3 regions of the Streptococcus sp. HMSC073A12 genome follow, and region 2 is predicted to be linked to each of the others. Evidence: predicted binding sites of a transcription regulator. Region 2 holds the regulator's gene; each other region holds the start of a gene.
What was found. The regulator NrdR, encoded in region 2, represses ribonucleotide reductase genes. The targets are predictions, from matches to a motif close to ACACNATATATNGTGT.

Region 1 (6,687 bases), on a different contig from region 2:
ATAGTCCACAGGACTGTTTTGACTTTTACCTTTGCACAGTTGGTTAGGATAGCCGCTATCACCGGTATAACAAGGGATAAGGTTATCCAACCAACCACTGTGTATTGCAAGCCAAACTATAAAATGCATGAGGTTGGGAACTTTTGTCTCAACCTCTTTTTTAGCTTGATTTCATATAGAAGACAAAAAGGATACAAAGTAAAAATAGAAGTTCCAAAAATGTTCGATGAATATTAGGAATTTATTGCTGTTACTTAATAAATTAGTACCACTTGACAAAGCCATTCTCTTTTGTCTATTTGTCTCTGCTCCTTTTCTGTGGTAAAATAGTGATACATTTCTAAGGAGAAAACAATGATTGATGTTGAAGAAATTCTGAGTAAAATGAATCCCAATCAAAAGATCAATTACGACCGCGTGATGCAAAAAATGGTCAAAGTTTGGAAAGCAGACCAGAAGCGTCCTACGATTTTGATGCACACCTGCTGTGCACCTTGCTCAACTTATACGCTGGAGTATTTGACCCAGTATGCGGACGTGACGGTTTATTTTGCCAATTCAAATATTCACCCCAAAGCAGAATACCAACGCCGTGCCTATGTTACTCAAAAATTTGTTCACGATTTTAATGAAAATACTGGTAATCATGTTCAATATTTAGAAGCTCCCTATGAGCCTCAGGAATTTTTCCGGACAGTACACGGTTTGGAAGAAGAGCCGGAAGGTGGCGATCGTTGTAAAGTTTGCTATGATTATCGCTTGGATAAAACGGCACAAGTGGCGGTTGATTTGGGATTTGACTATTTTGGAAGTGCCTTGACAATCAGCCCTCATAAAAATTCGCAGACAATCAATAGCGTTGGAATTGAAGTACAGAAAGTTTATGCAACGCAGTATCTTCCTAGTGATTTCAAGAAAAATCAAGGCTATAAGCGCTCAGTCGAAATGTGCGAGGAGTACGACATTTACCGCCAATGTTATTGTGGTTGTGTATTTGCAGCACAGGCGCAAGGAATTGACCTCGTTCAGATTAAAAAAGATGCGACGGCTTTTTTGAAAGGAAAAGATTTAGAAAAAGATTATTCGCATATCAAATTTACTGTCACGAATGGAGAATCCTAAAATAACGCTTGTATGGAGTTGATTGCGCTTCTTTATACAAGGTTATTTTTGTTTGTACATTTAGAAGTTTTATATCTTGACGTCATCAATATATTGTGTTATCATTTTCTTTGGCACAATATATGGTAGTTCAACTGAGACTGATGACCTGATATTGGATAGATTTGGGAGGTGCAGGAAGATAGTGATTATTTTAGCGGGCATGATTGGGGTAGGCAAGACGACCTACACTTATCGACTAGCCGAGGAATTAGGAACGCAGCCTTTTTTTGAACCTGTAGAAGAAAACCCTATTTTGGATAAGTATTATGAAGACCCTGATAAGTATGGTTTTGCTTTGCAGATTTACTTTCTAAACAAACGCTTTAAAATGATTAAAGCGGCCTATCATGATGACAATAACATTCTAGATCGTTCTATTTATGAAGATGCTCTGTTTACTTACATCAATACCCTCAAAGGCAGCATTAGTGAGCAAGAGTACAATATCTACTTGGAACTTTTGGACAATATGATGGAAGAAATCCAAGGTTTACCTAAGAAGGCGCCAGATTTGTTGATTTATTTAGACGGAAGTTTCGATCATATTATGAACAATATCAAAAAACGTGGTCGCGATTATGAGCAACCAAATGAAGAAAATGGGCTCGCTGACTACTATCAGCTGCTTTACAAGCATTATCAAAATTGGTATGAAGATTACAATTATAGTCCTAAAATGAGAATTGCAACGGATGATTTAGATATTGCAAATCCAAATGACTGGAATCACGTGTATCAACAAATTCAACAAAAAATGAAAACGATTGGCCTTCAAAAGTGAGTTCAATCAAAAAATCTCAAAATCGCTTCGAGATTTTTGTGTATATAAATAAAAAGGGTGACAGATGATAACGGATAGACAAGCGAAAATTCTTCAAGAAGCGAGAGATTTTGTTTATGCTGAACTGAAAGACGAGATGAGCGGGCATGACTGGTGGCATATTGTGCGTGTCACGAACAATGCTGTAGAAATTGCTACACAAGAACAAGCAGATGTTTTTATTTGCGAGCTAGCTGCCTTGCTGCATGATATAGCTGACGGGAAATTAAATGAGAATGAAGAGGTGGGCTTGCAAAAGGTTGAGCAATGGCTACAGAATCATCAGGCTTCAGATGCGGAAATAGCTCATGTGCTGGATATTATTTCAACGATGTCATTTAAAGGTGGTCATCAACAGAAGAATGTCAGCACTTTGGAGGGGCAAATTGTTCAAGACGCTGACCGTTTGGATGCGATTGGAGCGATTGGAATAGCGCGAGCTATGGCTTATTCAGGTCATATAGGGAGACCGATTCACGATCCAGATTTGCAGCCGAGAGAAAACATGACATTGGAAGAATATCGCGCTGGGAAGAGTTCAGCTATCATGCATTTCTATGAGAAATTACTCAAATTAAAAGACTTGATGAATACAGACTATGCTAAGCAATTAGCGATAGGTCGCCACCACTTTTTGGAAGAATACCTAGAGCAATTCTATGCAGAATGGGATGCGAAAAAGTGACAATTAAAGATACGAAAAAGCTGAGAATATAACTTCCCAGCTATTTTAATATGCCCAAAATGGTAGCTAGATTATTTACGAAAGGCATCAACGATATAGGTAAAACCAGCAATTAAAAATGCAAAAGCAACGGCATAAATGACAAAGACGCTTGTAGCTGTTGGATTGAACAAAATGACTAATCTAAGCAGAAATACAAGTAGCGCCACCCACATGATGTGATTGCCAATAGCAGGGAAAATCAGTCCTAGACAATTACCTTTAAAGAAAGCAATAATGGCTTCTACAATTAACTAAATTCCTAAAATGGTTGGAATGATGACAGGTAAGGTCACAATCCATAGGCAACGAGGTAGAGAGCTAAGAGAAGATTAACAATCCCTTGGAAAAGATAAACTGGTGAGCGAAGCTCTTTTGGTACAGAGAAATAGCCTAAAATAGCTGCTATAGAAGCAACCAGTAAACCAAATGCAATCCACCAGCTGTAAGCAACAAGATTAGCTACTGGGTTTGTAAATAGAAAAAGTGCTAAAAGGATAAAAACAACTCCTGCAAGGAATAGCAATAAACGATTAGAAATTTCATTTCAATACCCCCTATATAGTATAGTTTGAGAATGAAAGCATTTTAACTCTTTTGATGGGAGATATCAAGAAAGGAAATAGATAGTTTGAGAATTTTAGTATGGCTTTTTGTGGAACAAAAAAGGCTGTTTTATTATTTTTTGTAACTATAACAAGGTTAGAAGATTATAAGTGGGAACAACAAAAAAGAGGATGGGACAAAAATCCGACCTCAAATATAAAAAGCGAACAAAACTAGTTTTCTGGTAATCAGAATTCTGCTTTGTTCGCTTTTCGCATTTAATTATAGATTTGAAGGGCTTAATAATTAAGATTTTTAAAAATTGAAATCTTTTTGTCCCAAACTCTTTCTACTTAAATTTTATTATGCCCCCTACATGGATGTGTAAGAAATTTTTATATTGAAAGTAATCAAAAATGTTGAAAAACAAATGATTTTTGGAAGATGCATTTAGGTATTTTCAATGTCAGGATTTAAAAATGGGGCAAAAGTGGGGCAAAAACGAATGACTCACATTTGGTTTGAAAACCTATAATACCTAATGATTATGCCATACTAGATATATAGTGTTGTTATAAATAAATGTCAGTGCGAGTTCAAATCGGAGGATAAAATGGAAAAACAAATTAATGAAAAAATTAAATCCTTGGTTTCCAAAGCTTTTTTTATGTTATAAACTCATTAAAAGAACCCCCAGTTAGATTTGGAATATTTTTTATTCTGTGTCATATAAAAATAAATAAAATGAATGGCTATAGCTAGAGCTAAAATGGTTGTTATACTCACTACTATTATAGGATTAGAAGCAAAGATTAAAGAGAGAATCAAGGCAGCCAGATAGAGTGTCGCTTGGACACAGTAGTAACTTTTCGAATAGCGAAGATAGTGTTTGTTATAGGGCCCATTTACTAGGACAGCAGCTTGAAAGAGGCCAAATCCGATATAAGAGAAGCTGGTTGCAAAGAGAAGATTAGCTTCAGGATTCAGAAGAAAACTCATCGAAACGGTCATCATAATAAGTCCAATGAAAATAGGATAGTGACTGTAAATTAGAAATAGTCCCTTTTGATTAGATTTTTCATCAATAGCATGGTCGAATTGACCAAAATAAAACAAGAACAGAGAAAGCATAATAATGAAATAAAGAACCGAATAAATCGAGAAATTCTCGATTGTAAAGAAGTTAGCTAGCTCCATAATCATCTCTCCAAACGTAATAATGACAAGAAGGGAGATGCGCTCGATTAAATGGGGGAGATTTACCTGGTAATGCTTATCTTTACTAAGCAAGATAATTGGCATAATAAATGTTAGCAGAATACTAGCAAATAAGACAGAGACTCCAACGTAAATAGGAAGAAGAGCTGCTAGATAGACTCCTAAACTTCCTAGACCTGTTATCCATAGAAAACCTTTGATACTTTCCCGTTCAACATTATCGGTTGATTTTCTAAAAAATTCAACCAAATATTGTAAAAATAAGGTAAAGGTTAATGTACCAACAGCCCAACAAAGATAATGAAAATATTGTTGCCAATCAGGTCCAATCATATTGGCTATAAAGAGTAAAAGTCCCATTTTGATAAACATGATTACCATGTTAAATAAAGAGTTCTTTCCATAGCGATTGGTATAAACGGTTTGAATCATCCATGAATCAGTGAGAACCAAGACAGCCATGAAAAAATCAAGGAAAGAATTCCAAGTCAAAATACCGTTATGAAGATGCTCAATTAAAGTAGTTACTTTTGAAATTGCAAAAACAAAAACTAGGTCATAAAAAAGTTCTGAAAATTCTACACGTTTATGTTTAATAAGAGTTGTCATCTTAAGTCCTTTCTATTCTAGAAGTACAATTTATTATAACAGAAAATGGTAATGAGAGAAAAGGAGATGCTTAAATAACTTTATGTGGCGCGAATTGTAAAAACCTTGGACACATTTACCTCATGTACCAACTCACAGGCAGAGTGTTTGATGATTGGTAATAAAGAATGGGTGTTGAAACATTCAAGTTATTATCATACTGAGAAAGATGGAACAACAAAACGAGTTGAGTTCAATGCAACTAAGCAACCGGAAGAACTGAAGAATAAGATTATACAATAGAAAAAGCGAGCCTAAAACTCGCTTTTTTATTTAATCTAATAGCTCCTTATTTTCAATTAAGAGTTCTAGTGGAGATTTATCTCTTGCTTCAATAAAACCAGGTTCATATTGGGTATGAAGTGTTCTTTTCTGAGAAGTTGGATCAATATACAACTCTTTTCCATCTTCTGTGTATAGTTGGTTGCCTCTTGTTAGGTAAAGTAAATCCTCTAAGTACTGTCCATCAGTATGTAGGAAATGCTCGATGTATTTGACAGCTTTTAAGATTTCACTTACTTTATCAGAGTATTCATTAGATTCAAGAACACTCTTTTCTAACTCAATCTCTTTACTCGTTCCAAAGAGTTGGGTTGGAGTTGCATTAAAATATTCCGCTATCTTATCCAAATTTGCAAAGGTAGGATAGCTTTTTTGTTTTTCGTAGTCAGAGATGGATTGTTTACCGATTCCTAAATCTTCCGCAAGTTGAGTTTGACTTACTCCTTTTTCTATGCGTAGGCGTGCCAAATTGGGTCCAAAATTTTGAATAATAAAGGTCATGGGAAACTCCTAATTTTATTTTTAACTTATTTTATCACCTATAAACTTACAAATCAAGTTTTTAGTTGACTATCCAAAATAATTTTTATAAAATATATTTATAACTTATAAACAAGTTATAAACTATACAAAATGGTTCGTAAGTTTAAGGACAGTGAGTGAGGAGGAAGTTGAGGGCGAGACTATGACTTATGACTATTCGAAGCCTTGGAGCTAGAAATTGTGTGGACAAGGTCAAGGGACGAGCCTGACGGGAAGTCAGGCGAAGTCCTGCAGACTGTCGTCCATACAATTTCTAGCCAAGCAAAAGCTGGCTATTCTAACAGCCAGCAAAAAGGGACACTTAGGACAACGTCCAAAGAACGACGGAACGAGCAAACGTTGATTTGACGGTGTTTCTGAGGCCTAAAAAATCTAAAAGAAGGGGGGACAATTTTGTTGGTTTCTATACAAGATTTAAGAAGCATTCAAGAACGATGTGATGTAGGAGAATTAGTACAGAGGTTAGATGTCAGTATCGATAGACTAACGGTTATCTGGGATACAGACACTGGTTCTCTAAGACGGATTTTCAAAAATCTGAAACAGGCAATAAGTACAAGAGTTGATTCATTTGAAATATATGATAATGTTCGAGATGATGTCTTTACTTTAGCTAAAGTTTTTAATGAGTATGATTCAATCAATATTATATTCTTCCAATTAGCCATTTATGGAAATGAACAATTGATTCGGATTGATTTCAATCCTAACACTTTAAAAGAATTTGATGGAATGAAAGTAT
Region 2 (6,697 bases):
GAAGTGATTGCTTTGACTCGAAGAGAGTATGATTTATTAGCAACATTGATGGGAAGTCATCAGGCTTTAAGCCGTGAACAGTTGTTAGAACGCGTGTGGAAATACGAAGGAGCTGTTGAAACAAATGTTGTCGATGTTTATATTCGCTATCTTCGTAGTAAAATTGATATAGCGGGGCAAAAAAGTTATATAAAAACCGTGCGTGGTGTTGGTTATGCTATGCAAGAATAACTCTGAGGTGCAGGAAATATCGTTTTTCTGCACTTTTCTAATGGGCATATTTCCCTAGTCTATTACAACTTGCAAGCAAGAAATAGGAAAAATTTTTAAAATATTATATAAAAACGCTTTACAAAATAGAAATATATGATATAATTAAAGAGTAAATAAATGCAAACGTTTGCGGAAAGCGTTTTCAGAAAATTTTATAAGGAGATATGAATGATGAAAGAGACATTCAAAAACATATTCAGTTTCGAATTTTGGCAAAAATTCGGAAAAGCTCTGATGGTCGTTATCGCAGTAATGCCCGCGGCTGGTTTGATGATCAGTATTGGTAAGTCAATTCCAATGCTCAATCCAAACGTAGCTGCTCTTGTTACAACAGGCGGTATTCTTGAGCAAATTGGTTGGGGAGTTATCGGAAACCTTCACATTTTGTTTGCATTAGCTATTGGAGGTAGCTGGGCAAAGGAACGTGCTGGTGGTGCATTTGCGGCCGGACTTTCATTTATTTTAATTAACCGTATTACAGGGGTCTTTTTTGGAGTAACTTCAGACCTTCTTACAAAACAAGGAGCTACTGTAAAAACTGTCTTTGGTGGAACCATTAAGGTGGCTGATTATTTTGTAAGTGTACTTGAAGCTCCTGCCCTTAATATGGGGGTGTTTGTTGGTATCATTGCCGGTTTTGTTGGAGCAACTGCTTTCAACAAATATTATAATTACCGTAAATTACCAGATGCGCTTTCATTCTTTAATGGTAAACGGTTTGTGCCATTCGTTGTTATTTTGCGTTCTACAATTGTGGCTTTGATTCTTGCAGTATTTTGGCCAGTTGTTCAAACTGGAATCAACAATTTTGGTATTTGGATTGCTAACTCTCAAAAGACAGCTCCAATTCTCGCACCATTCTTGTTTGGTACTTTAGAACGTCTTCTTTTACCATTTGGACTTCACCATATGTTGACAATTCCAATCAACTATACTCAATTAGGTGGGACATATGAAGTGTTGACAGGGGCTGCTAAAGGAACGACTGTATTTGGTCAAGATCCATTATGGTTGGCTTGGGTAACAGACCTTGTTAATTTAAAAGGTTCACACGCTGACCAATATCAACATCTTCTAAATAGTATTACTCCAGCTCGTTTTAAAGTTGGGCAAATGATTGGTTCATTTGGTATTTTGATGGGGGTTGCCTTTGCAATTTATCGAAATGTAGATGATGATAAGAAACATAAATACAAAGGGATGATGATTGCAACAGGACTTGCAACTTTCTTAACAGGTGTTACAGAACCAATTGAATACATGTTTATGTTTGTTGCAACACCTCTTTATTTGGTGTATGCTGTTGTGCAAGGGTCAGCCTTTGCTATGGCAGATATTGTTCACTTGCGTATGCACTCATTTGGTTCAATCGAATTTCTGACTCGTACTCCACTAGCCATCAATGCTGGTTTGGGTATGGATATTATTAATTTTGTTTGGGTAACAGTGCTCTTTGCAGTTGGAATGTATTTTATTGCCAACTTCATGATTAAGAAATTTAACTACGCAACTCCAGGACGTAACGGAAACTATGAAACAGCTGATGGAGAAGATAGTCCTTCGTCTACCGCAGCTGGTGGCAAAGTAGCAGAAGCATCTCAAACTGTGAATATTATCAATCTTCTTGGTGGACGTGCAAACATTGTTGATGTTGACGCATGTATGACACGTCTTCGTGTAACTGTTAAAGATGCAGAAAAAGTTGGTACAGAAGAGCAATGGAAAGCCGAAGGAGCTATGGGCTTGGTGATGAAAGGTCAAGGTGTTCAAGCAATTTATGGACCAAAAGCGGATGTTTTGAAATCTGACATTCAAGACTTACTTGACTCAGGCGAAGTGATTCCTGAAACTCTTCCGAGCCAAATGACAGCTTCACAAGCTGCCGAAGCGAGCTACAAAGGCGTGACAGAAGAAGTTGAGACAGTCGCAGACGGTGAAGTGATTGCGATTACAGATGTCAAAGATCCAGTCTTCTCTCAAAAAATGATGGGTGACGGATTTGCTGTTGAACCTGAAAATGGCAAGATTTACTCACCAGTAGCAGGTACGGTTAGCAGCATTTTCCCTACCAAGCACGCTCTCGGTCTTTTGACTGATAATGGTCTTGAAGTGCTTGTTCATATCGGACTTGATACAGTCAGTCTTGAAGGTAAACCATTTGAAGTGCATGTTGCAGAAGGACAAAAAGTTGCAGCAGGTGATCTTCTTGTGACAGCTGATTTAGAAGCTGTCAAAGCAGCAGGTCGTGAAACTTCAACAGTTGTTGTCTTCACAAATGCACAAGCTATTAAATCTGTAACCGTTGAAACATTCGGCAAAGTAGCAGCGAAAACAGTTGTTGCTAAAGTAGAATTGTAAATAGAAAAGAGAAATCATGGCAAAATTCCTGACTTTAAATACTCATAGTTGGATGGAAGATGAGCAAGAAAAAAAGCTAGATCAACTAGCTGAGCGGATTCTTCAAGAAAAATATGATGTCATTTGCCTGCAGGAAGTCAATCAAGAAATGGAGTCTGAACAGGTTGTTCAGGCTCCATTTTATCATGCGGTAGATGGCGCCATTGCGATTCATAAAGATCACTTTGCGCATTGTCTCGTGGAGAGATTGATAGAGAAAGGTCTTATTTATCATTGGTCTTGGGCTTATAATCATATTGGTTTTGATCGGTTTCATGAGGGAGTTGCTATTTTATCCTTAAAGCCGTTGAAACCAAGTGAGTTATTGGTTTCAGATGCCAACGATCCAACAGATTATCACACTAGAAAAGTCCTCTTAGCAGAAACAGAAGTTGATGGACGGCTTGTAACGGTGGCTTCCTGTCATCTTTCTTGGTGGGACAAAGGCTTCCAAGAAGAATGGGTACAAGTAGAAAAAGAATTGTTGCAGCGCGATATGCCTCTAGTATTGATGGGGGATTTTAACAATCCCGTCGGTTATGAGGGCTATCGGCACATTCTAAAAAGTCCGCTTGCTCTGCAAGACAGTCATGTTGTTGCGGCTACAGTCATTGGTACAGCAACAGTCGAAGGCGATATTGCCGGCTGGGCTGGAAACAAGGATGCTCTAAAAATTGATTATATCTTTACGAGTAAAGATTTTAACGTTAAAAAATCTGCTGTTGTTTTTGACGGCAAAGCAACACCTGTCGTTAGTGACCATTTTGGGTTAGAAGCAGAAGTTGCATTGTAACAATCAAAAACGGGAAGTTGTGAGATGAAACTTCCTGTTTTTGATTGTTATTCTTTAGAGGTGTGGCGTTTCCCAGCGTTTATAGCATTGGCCTCAGTCGTGGAGACTACTCTGTCAAAACGTGTATTGCGTGGCATATTATCTATACTATACCAATAAACATCAGCAGTTCCGTTACGAGCTACATAAACGGTTCGTTCCTGCTGTTGAGCTTCTTGTGCTGCAGCAGCCTCTTGTTGTTGCTGCGCTTGAGCGGCAGCTGCTTCTTCTTGTTTTCGTTTTTCTTCCGCTTGTTTAGCTATTTCTTGTTCTTTTGCTGCTTTTTCTTGCTTAGCTTGTTCCGCTTCCTTTTTCTTCTCTTCCTCAGCGGCTTTCTCCTTCTTTGCCTGTTTCTCTTTTTTACCTATAGCAATATATTGCTAGTTTTCTCTTTTGTAGGAGTCAAACTCATTTTTTAATGCTTTGTAGTCTTTAGCAGCTTCTTCATTGCTTTTTGTTAATTTTCGAATCTGTGCTTTATATTCTTCCCCATTTTCGCGCTGATTTCCCATGGCAGAAAAGGAACCTAACAAAAGAATAATTAGAGCTAGAATAGCAATATTCTTTTTGTCTTTAAAAAAGGCAACAGAAAAAAATCTTTTCATCATAATTCTCCTTGAAATGATAACGTTTACAATTATTATATAAAATTTCTTGAGAGAAGTAAATAGGATAACGGATTATTATATATTTTCGTGAGGAAGTTCCTATCTTTTGTTATTTCTTAAAACATGGTATAATGAAGTATTAAGAATTCAGGAGGGAAGCAGATGCGTTGTCCTAAGTGTGGTGGTAATAAATCAAGTGTTATTGACAGTCGGCAAGCAGAAGATGGCAACACAATCCGTCGTCGGCGTGAGTGTGATGAATGTCAGTATCGCTTTACGACTTATGAACGTGTAGAAGAACGGACGCTCGTTGTCGTTAAAAAGGATGGCACGCGGGAACAATTTTCAAGAGATAAGATCTTTAATGGAATCATTCGCTCGGCGCAAAAACGTCCTGTTTCTAGTGATGAGATTGAAGCAATTGTTAGCCGAATTGAGCAAAAAGTGCGCAGCAGTAATGAAAACGAAATCGCAAGTGAATTTATCGGAAGCTTGGTTATGGAAGAGTTGGCGGATTTAGATGAAATTACTTATGTTCGTTTTGCTAGTGTTTATCGTAGCTTTAAAGATGTGAGCGAGCTGGAAAACCTCTTGAAACAGATTACAAAAACAGCTAAAAAGAAAAAGGAACAATAAATGAAACCGAATGATCAATTTTCTTTTGTGAAGAATAATCTGATTAGTCAGGATAGCACCAATTTGATTCGTCTGTATTTGCCAATTCTAGGGCTTGATGCGACTTCTATCTATCAATATTTTCTTGCTTTTTGGGACGATGGAAAATCATCTTATACTTTTGGGCACATTTTGAATCATCTCAATCTGGGGATGAATGCCTTGCAAAAAAGTTTAGAAATGTTGTCTGCTATGCAGTTAGTAGAGCTTTATCATACGGAGAATCATTTTCAGGTCTATTTGCAGCCCACATTAGCGTCTGGTGAATTTTTAAGCAATCCTGTTTATAGACGCCTGCTAGAAAAGAAGATTGGTGAAGCTGCAGTAGAAGCTTTGTTGCCTAGTCACCCAAGTGGTGAGAAGCAAGATGTGAAGCTGTCAGAGATTTTTCAAGTGGAAGATGCAAAGGTAGAGCCGCAATCAAAACAGAATCATTTTGACTTGGATTACTTTAAACAATTGATGGCGCGAGAAAACTTGCGTTTTGAAAACGAAAAAGAAGATTTGCTGGTACTCTTTGCTATTTCAGAGCAACAAAATTGGACTTGGTATGAGACCTATTTGTTGGCTAAGGAAACGGCTGTCGGTCATGTGATTTCAACCAAGCGAATGAAGCAAAAATTAAATCAAAAGCCTGCTGCAAGTGGATTTTCTAATACTGAACAAACGATTATTCGAGAGGCTAAGAGTAAGTCAGCCATGCAGTTTTTGGCAGAAATCAAAAAAACAAAGCATGCGACAATCACACGAGGAGAACGTCAGTGTTTGCAAGAATTGGCAAATTTGGGACTGTTAGATGAAGTTATCAATGTGATTTTGCTGTTGACTTTTAACAAAGTAGATTCAGCTAATCTCAATGAAAAATACGCTTTGAAAGTGGCAAATGACTTTTCATATCAGGAAGTGGCATCGGCAGAAGAAGCAGTTTTGCGGATTCGTGAGCGAAATCAACAACCAAGCAAAAAAGCAAATCAAACGGCTACTTCAAAGAACAATGTTCCCGACTGGAGCAATCCTGACTATAAGAATGAAACAAGTGCTGAAAAGCGGGCTGAGCTAGAGGAGCAAAAGAGAAAACTTTTAGCGAAATTAGACCAAGGAGGTGACTAGATGGAGAGTGTCGGACAAACGATGGCGCATAGGAACCAAGCTCGTCAATTTGACTATGAAGAGTTGGTGAAACAAATCGTTACCGATCCAGATGTGGCGGCTTTTATCCAGTCTGAGCGATTGACACCTGCTGAAATCAAACGAAGCATTTCTAAGTTTAATCAGTATATTTCTGAGCGAAACCGTTTCTTGCTAGGTGATAAAGCGTATATTGCCAAAGGCTATAAGCCGATATTGGTGAAGAATGAGGGGTATGCAGATGTTTCTTATGAAGAAACTCCCGAACTAGTCGAAGCGCAGAAACAAGCAACTATCAATGCACGGTTAAATTTAATTAGTCTTCCGGCTAGTCTCAAGGAAGCTAGTTTGGCAAAAGTGGATTTGGACGATGTTGGTCGTTATAAGGCTTTTGAGTTGCTGACGAATTTTGTGGCAGATTATCCAAACTACAAAAAAGCGATTTACCTTTATGGTGATTTTGGCGTGGGAAAAAGTTACATGATGGCAGCCTTAGCACATGATTTGTCGGAAAAACGTAGTGTTTCCACGACCTTGCTTCATTATCCTAGTTTTGTTTTGGATGTAAAGAATGCTATTTCTTCTGGTCTGGTTAAGGAAAAGATTGATGAAGTAAAAGTAGCGCAAGTCTTGATTTTGGATGATATCGGTGCGGAGCAATCAAGTCCGTGGATGCGAGATGAGATTTTGCAGGTTATTTTACAGCACCGGATGCAGGAAAATTTGCCAACTTTCTTTACATCGAATTTTAATTTTGCGGATTTGGGACGGCATTTTGCGACAT
Region 3 (6,697 bases), on a different contig from region 2:
CCAGTCCTTCAATGCCATCTAGTTGCGAAGAAAAGGAGTTTTTTGAGCGAAGCTGGCGGTGGAAGGTAATGGCAAAGCGGTGCACCTCATCTTGAATGCGTTGTAAGAGGAAAAATTCCTGCGAATTGCGAGATAACTCAACCACTTTCAAAGGATCGCCAAAGAGCAATTCATGCGTCTGGTGCTTGTCATTTTTTTGCAAACCAGCGATAGGAATATCTAACCCTAATTGATTTTGAATGATGTCTTTAGCAATATTGACTTGACCCTGACCACCGTCAATGACAATAAGATCAGGCGGTATTAAACCATCTCGCATAACCCGACTGTAACGGCGCTTAATCACTTCTCGCATACTAGCATAGTCATCAGGACCGATAACTGTCTTAATCTTATACTTGCGATAATCTTTTTTGCTGGGTTTGCCATTGATAAAAACCACCATAGCTGAAACAGGACTTGTTCCCATAATATTGGAATTATCAAACGATTCAATCCGAACTGGAGTGGGAATATTGAGCAACTGACCTAGATTTTCAATAGCTCCCTGTGTTTTTTCAACAGATTTCTCCAACAAATCAAACTTCTGCTGCAAACTAACTTGCGCATTTTTAATAGCCAAATTAACCAGCTGTTTCTTCTCTCCTCGCTGAGGTTTGAGAATCTTCGTATCCACCACAGCCTGAACAGCTATTTCATCAATATCAGATGGAATCAAAATTTCATTGGGAATCAGATGAGATTTTTCCTGATAAAATTGACCAATATAGGTCAGAAAATCCTCGTCAGGGTCATTGTAATAAGGAAACATATTTACATCTCGCTCAATGAGTTTTCCTTGACGGACAAAGAAAACCTGTACACACATCCATCCTTTGTCCACATAATATCCAAAGACATCCCGATTCTGTAAATCCTTTGCTATCACTCGTTGCTTGGTGCGAAGTGTCGCAATACTTTGAAGCAAATTTCGGTATTCAGCCGCTTTTTCAAATTCCATATTTTCAGCAGCACTAGTCATTTTTCCTTTCAATTCATCAATAATCTTATTATCATGACCTTTGAGGAAATCTGCTACTTCTTGAGCCATCTCTTGAAAGAAATGTGGATCATTATGGCAGACAGTATGAGCTCGACACTGTCCGATATGATAGTAGAAGCAAACTTTCTCAGGTGGATTGGTACACTTGCGGAAAGGAAAAATGCGATCCAGCAGGCGCTTAATTTCATTCGCAGCACCTACATCAGGATACGGGCCAAAATATAAACCACCATCTTTTTTAACCTGACGTGTAATAATAAGTCGCGGATATATCTCATTGGTGATTTTGATAAAAGGGTAGGACTTATCGTCCTTAAGCATGATGTTATATTTAGGCCGATTTTCCTTGATTAGATTGATTTCAAGCAGCAAGGCTTCAATATTAGACTCCGTGACAATAAACTCAAAATCCTCAATCTCAGACACCAGTGCTTCCGTTTTAGTATCATGGCTCCCACGAAAATAAGAGCGCACCCGATTACGCAGATTCTTAGCTTTTCCGACATAGATGATAATGCCATTTTTATCTTTATGAATATAGCAACCTGGACTAGTAGGCAACAATTCTAATTTTGATTTAATCAAGTTGTTCATAATTATCATTATAGCAAAAATGAGCAAAAGGAAGTGAAAAGGAGCATGGAAAAACTAAATTATCTGCAATATAAAAAAGAGGACAACAACGCCCTCTTTCAATAATTGAGATTCCAATTGTCTTAATTGACCATGGTCTCCGTTTCGATATTATTCAAAATCAAGATATTCTTTTTCAAGTTCAAGAACTTCTTCCATCGTTGCACATTCTGTAAGAGCACGTTGAGCAAGTTCTTGCATCTTCTTCGTATCCAATTTCTTCATCAAGCTACGTGTACGAAGAACAGATGTTGCACTCATTGAGAACTCATCCAGACCGATACCAACTAGAAGTGGAACAGCAGTTTGGTCACCTGCCATTTCACCACACATACCAGCCCACTTGCCTTCAGCGTGAGCAGCTTTGACCACTCGATCCACTAAGCGAAGGATAGATGGGTTATATGGTTGGTAAAGATAGGAAACTTGTTCGTTCATACGATCAGCAGCCATTGTGTATTGAATCAAGTCATTGGTACCAATTGAGAAGAAGTCAACTTCTTTTGCAAATTGGTCAGCGAGCATTGCTGCCGCTGGAATTTCAATCATGATACCAACTTGAATATTGTCCGCAACTGCCACACCTTCTGCAAGCAATTTAGCTTTTTCTTCTTCCAAAATGCCCTTTGCTGCACGGAATTCAGTCAACAAAGCAACCATTGGGAACATGATACGCAATTGCCCATGAACAGATGCACGCAAAAGTGCACGTAATTGTGTGCGGAACATTGCATTTCCTGTTTCCGAAATTGAAATACGAAGCGCACGGAATCCAAGGAATGGATTCATTTCTTTTGGAAGATCAAAGTAAGGAAGCTCTTTGTCTCCGCCAATATCCATTGTGCGGACAACAACTGGCTTACCATTCATGCCTTCCAAAACAGCTTTGTAAGCTTCATATTGCTCATCTTCTGTTGGGAAATCTTGGGAATCCATATAAAGAAACTCAGTACGGTAAAGTCCGACAGCTTCAGCGCCATTAGCGTTGACACCTTCAACATCTTTTGGTGTACCGATGTTTGCAGCCAGTTCAAAATGTTTTCCGTCAGCTGTTACTGTTTCAGCATCTTTCAGTAAATCCCATTCAGATTTTTGTTTTGCATAGGCTTCACCCGCTGCTTTAAAGGTTGCAACTTGTTCTTCTGTTGGATTGATAATAACCTCACCAGTAATTCCATTCACAGCAACTGTATCACCGTCTCTTACTAATTCGGTAATGTTATTTGTTCCAAGAACCGCAGCAATTTCAAGAGTACGAGCCATAATAGCTGAGTGACTTGTACGTCCACCAATGTTGGTTACAAAAGCTTTAACAAAGTTTTTATCTAATTGAGCGGTATCAGAAGGAGTCAAGTCGTGAGCAATCACAACCACTTCTTCATTGATCATAGCAGGGTTTGGCAAGCGTACACCAAGCAAGTGAGCCAACACACGTTTGGTCACGTCGCGAATGTCTGCTGCACGTTCTTGCATGTATGGGTTATCTTCCATATTTTCAAAGAGAGTGATGAACATGTCTGTTACTTCTTTCAGACCTGCTTCAGCATTCACTTTTTTTGCACGAATTGTTTCTTTAATCTGACCAATCATTTCTGGGTCAGAAAGTACCATTAAGTGAGCATCAAATACTTGAGCTGCTTCTTCTCCAAGGCTTTCTACTGCTTTCTCACGGATAACAGAAAGCTCGTTCTGTGAAGCTTCAAGAGCTACATCCAAACGAGCCTCTTCTGCATTTGTATCTTCGACTGAAGCAGTCTCAAATGATAAATCCGGTTGAACAAGTAGATATGCCTTAGCAACAGCAACACCATCAGATGCTGCAATTCCTTTTAGCATTTCTGTCATGTTAAGCCAATCCTTCTTTTGTCATTGTTTCTGCGATTGCTACAATTGCATCATCAGCGTCTGCACCTTCTGCAGTAATTGTTACATCAGCCCCTTGACCAACACCAAGACTCATAACACCCATGATTGATTTGAGGTTTACTGATTTACCTTTGTATTCAAGAGTAATATCTGAAGCAAATTTGCTAGCAGTTTGAACTAACAAAGTTGCTGGACGTGCGTGAATACCTGTTTCTGCCACAATGTGGAAATCTTTAGAAGCCATAGTTTGACTCTCCTTTAATGTAATCTTTTTGGGGTCTCATGTGATAACCCTTACAATTCTAGATTATAACATCTTTGTAAAATTTTTTCAAGAATTTTATGTGTATTCAGCAAGTCTTTTTTATGAGAATTACTGAAATTTCATTAAAACGAGATTTTCACTGTCCAATTGATTGACACATTTTTAATCCATTGTTCCCTAAGGAAAGCTTAGTCTAACGAAGCCCAAAACAGGAGTTCATTCTATCTTTTTCTCTTTCCAAGAAAACACTATATCTAGTATCATGGTATTTAAAATTCCAAAACAAAACACAATATTTAGAACGTGACAGTTGACAAAATTCCCTGATTTGGATATACTAATTCTATACTGAATTTAAAGAAATTAGGAGTTCATTATGGTAACTATTTACTCAAAAAATAATTGCGTGCAATGCAAAATGACAAAACGCTTCTTAGATACGAATCATGTCGAATATCGTGAAATCAACTTGGACGAACAGCCTGAATACATCGATCATGTGAAAAGCTTAGGCTTTAATGCTGCTCCAGTCGTTCAAACTCCAACGGAAGCATTTTCCGGTTTTCAACCAGGTAAATTGAAAAAATTATCATAAAATTGTTGTAATCATAGAGCTATCCAGCCGCTTCTATAAACCATAGAAGCTCTTTCTTTTGCAAAACAATTCAATTATTTAGAAAAGGAACAATATGGGACTTAAACAACTCGAAGACGTGACGTATTTCCGTCTGAATAACGAAATCAACCGTCCAATCAACGGACAGATTATGCTTCACAAAGATAAGGAAGCCTTGGAAGCATTCTTTAAAGAAAATGTTGAACCAAATACGAAAAAATTCTCTTCTATCACAGAAAAAATTCACTATTTAATTCAAGAAAACTATTTAGAAAAAGAATTCATCCAGCTTTATTCACCTGAATACATCGAAGAGCTAGCTTCCTTCATTCATGAGCAAGATTTCCACTTTAAATCTTTCATGGCAGCTTATAAATTCTACAATCAATACGCTCTCAAAACAAATGACGGCGAGTATTACCTTGAAAGCATGGAAGACCGCGTTCTTTTCAATGCGCTCTATTTTGCCAACGGTAATGAAGCAATCGCCAAGGATATTGCCAATGAAATTATTCACCAGCGCTATCAACCGGCTACACCAAGCTTCCTCAATGCAGGACGTGCCCGTCGCGGTGAACTAGTTTCTTGCTTCCTCATCCAAGTAACAGATGATATGAACTCTATCGGCCGCTCCATTAACTCTGCTCTGCAGCTATCTCGTATCGGTGGTGGCGTTGGGATCTCTCTCAGTAACCTGCGTGAAGCAGGTGCTCCCATCAAAGGGTATGAAGGGGCTGCTTCTGGTGTTGTACCAGTGATGAAACTGTTTGAGGACAGCTTCTCTTACTCTAACCAGCTGGGGCAACGTCAGGGAGCCGGGGTTGTTTACCTCAATGTCTTCCACCCAGATATCATCGCTTTCCTTTCTACAAAGAAAGAAAATGCTGACGAAAAAGTTCGGGTTAAAACTCTTTCTTTAGGAGTTGTCATTCCAGATAAATTTTACGAATTAGCTCGTAAGAATGAGGAAATGTACCTCTTCAGTCCTTACTCTATTGAACGCGAGTACGGTGTCCCATTTGCTTATATTGATATTACTGACAAATATGACGAATTGGTTGCCAACCCTAAGATTAATAAAACGAAAATTAAAGCTCGTGATTTAGAAACAGAAATTTCTAAACTCCAACAAGAATCTGGCTATCCTTATGTCGTAAATATCGATACAGCTAACCGTTCAAATCCAATCGACGGTAAAATCATCATGAGTAATCTCTGCTCTGAAATCCTGCAAGTACAAGAACCAAGTCTCCTGAATGATGCTCAAGAATTTGTACATTTGGGAACGGATGTTTCTTGCAATCTTGGGTCGACCAATGTAGTCAATATGATGACTTCACCAGATTTCGGTAAGTCTATCCGTACCATGACGCGGGCGCTAACGTTTGTTACAGATAGCTCTCACATCAAAGCCGTTCCGACTATTGATCATGGCAATAGCTTAGCTCATACTTTTGGGCTAGGAGCCATGGGCTTACACAGTTATCTGGCTCAACAGTTGATTGAATATGGTTCAGCTGAATCAGTTGAGTTTACCAGCATTTACTTTATGCTCATGAATTATTGGACACTTGTTGAATCCAACAATATTGCTCGTGAGCGTGGCATGACTTTCCACAACTTTGAAAAATCTGATTATGCCAACGGTACTTACTTTGACAAATACCTGACGGGTGAATTTGTACCTCAGTCTGACCGTGTCAAAGAACTCTTCACAGGCATCTTTATCCCGTCTGCAGAAGACTGGGCAGAGTTACGCGATAAGGTTAAGGCTGACGGTCTCTACCATCAAAACCGCCTAGCCGTTGCACCGAATGGCTCTATCAGCTATATCAATGATGTATCTGCTTCTATCCACCCTATTACGCAACGCATCGAAGAACGCCAAGAAAAGAAAATCGGAAAAATCTACTATCCCGCAGCTGGTCTATCAACTGAGACGATTCCTTATTATACCAGCGCTTACGACATGGATATGCGCAAGGTCATTGATGTCTATGCAGCAGCGACTGAGCATGTAGATCAAGGACTATCTCTGACCCTCTTTATGCGTAGCGACATTCCGCAAGGACTCTACGAATGGAAAACCGAAAACAAACAAACGACACGCGACCTGTCTATCCTGCGCAACTATGCCTTTAACAAGGGCATCAAATCGATCTACTATGTCCGCACCTTTACAGATGACGGCGGCGAAGTTGGAGCCAACCAGTGTGAGAGCTGCGTGATTTAACGAGGATTAAAATTTCTCTTGTTTATGTTAGTACAACAGCTG

Region 1: the regulator NrdR is predicted to act here: its motif matches at 1,236-1,251, upstream of HMPREF2876_RS08650 (deoxynucleoside kinase).
Region 3: the regulator NrdR is predicted to act here: its motif matches at 4,052-4,067, upstream of nrdH (glutaredoxin-like protein NrdH).

Annotation. Positions count from the first base shown of each region.
Region 1 covers NZ_KV810564.1:19,623-26,309, reverse strand. Annotated here, with positions in the region: gene HMPREF2876_RS08655 (epoxyqueuosine reductase QueH) at 355-1,122, shown strand; gene HMPREF2876_RS08650 (deoxynucleoside kinase) at 1,307-1,945, shown strand; gene HMPREF2876_RS08645 (HD domain-containing protein) at 2,010-2,669, shown strand; partial or broken gene HMPREF2876_RS10970 (DUF308 domain-containing protein) at 2,741-3,249, opposite strand; gene HMPREF2876_RS08635 (low temperature requirement protein A) at 3,936-5,081, opposite strand; gene HMPREF2876_RS08625 (helix-turn-helix domain-containing protein) at 5,394-5,903, opposite strand; gene HMPREF2876_RS10680 (hypothetical protein) at 6,111-6,293, shown strand; gene HMPREF2876_RS08620 (replication initiator protein) at 6,339-6,687, shown strand, end outside.
Region 2 covers NZ_KV810520.1:18,406-25,102, forward strand. Annotated here, with positions in the region: gene HMPREF2876_RS00100 (response regulator transcription factor) at 1-231, shown strand, start outside; gene HMPREF2876_RS00105 (PTS transporter subunit IIBC) at 442-2,631, shown strand; gene HMPREF2876_RS00110 (endonuclease/exonuclease/phosphatase family protein) at 2,648-3,463, shown strand; partial or broken gene HMPREF2876_RS00115 (hypothetical protein) at 3,511-4,107, opposite strand; gene nrdR (transcriptional regulator NrdR) at 4,273-4,746, shown strand; gene HMPREF2876_RS00125 (Replication initiation and membrane attachment protein) at 4,747-5,895, shown strand; gene dnaI (primosomal protein DnaI) at 5,896-6,697, shown strand, end outside.
Region 3 covers NZ_KV810536.1:61,262-67,958, forward strand. Annotated here, with positions in the region: gene uvrC (excinuclease ABC subunit UvrC) at 1-1,636, opposite strand, end outside; gene ptsP (phosphoenolpyruvate--protein phosphotransferase) at 1,787-3,520, opposite strand; gene HMPREF2876_RS04390 (phosphocarrier protein HPr) at 3,522-3,785, opposite strand; gene nrdH (glutaredoxin-like protein NrdH) at 4,183-4,401, shown strand; gene nrdE (class 1b ribonucleoside-diphosphate reductase subunit alpha) at 4,496-6,655, shown strand.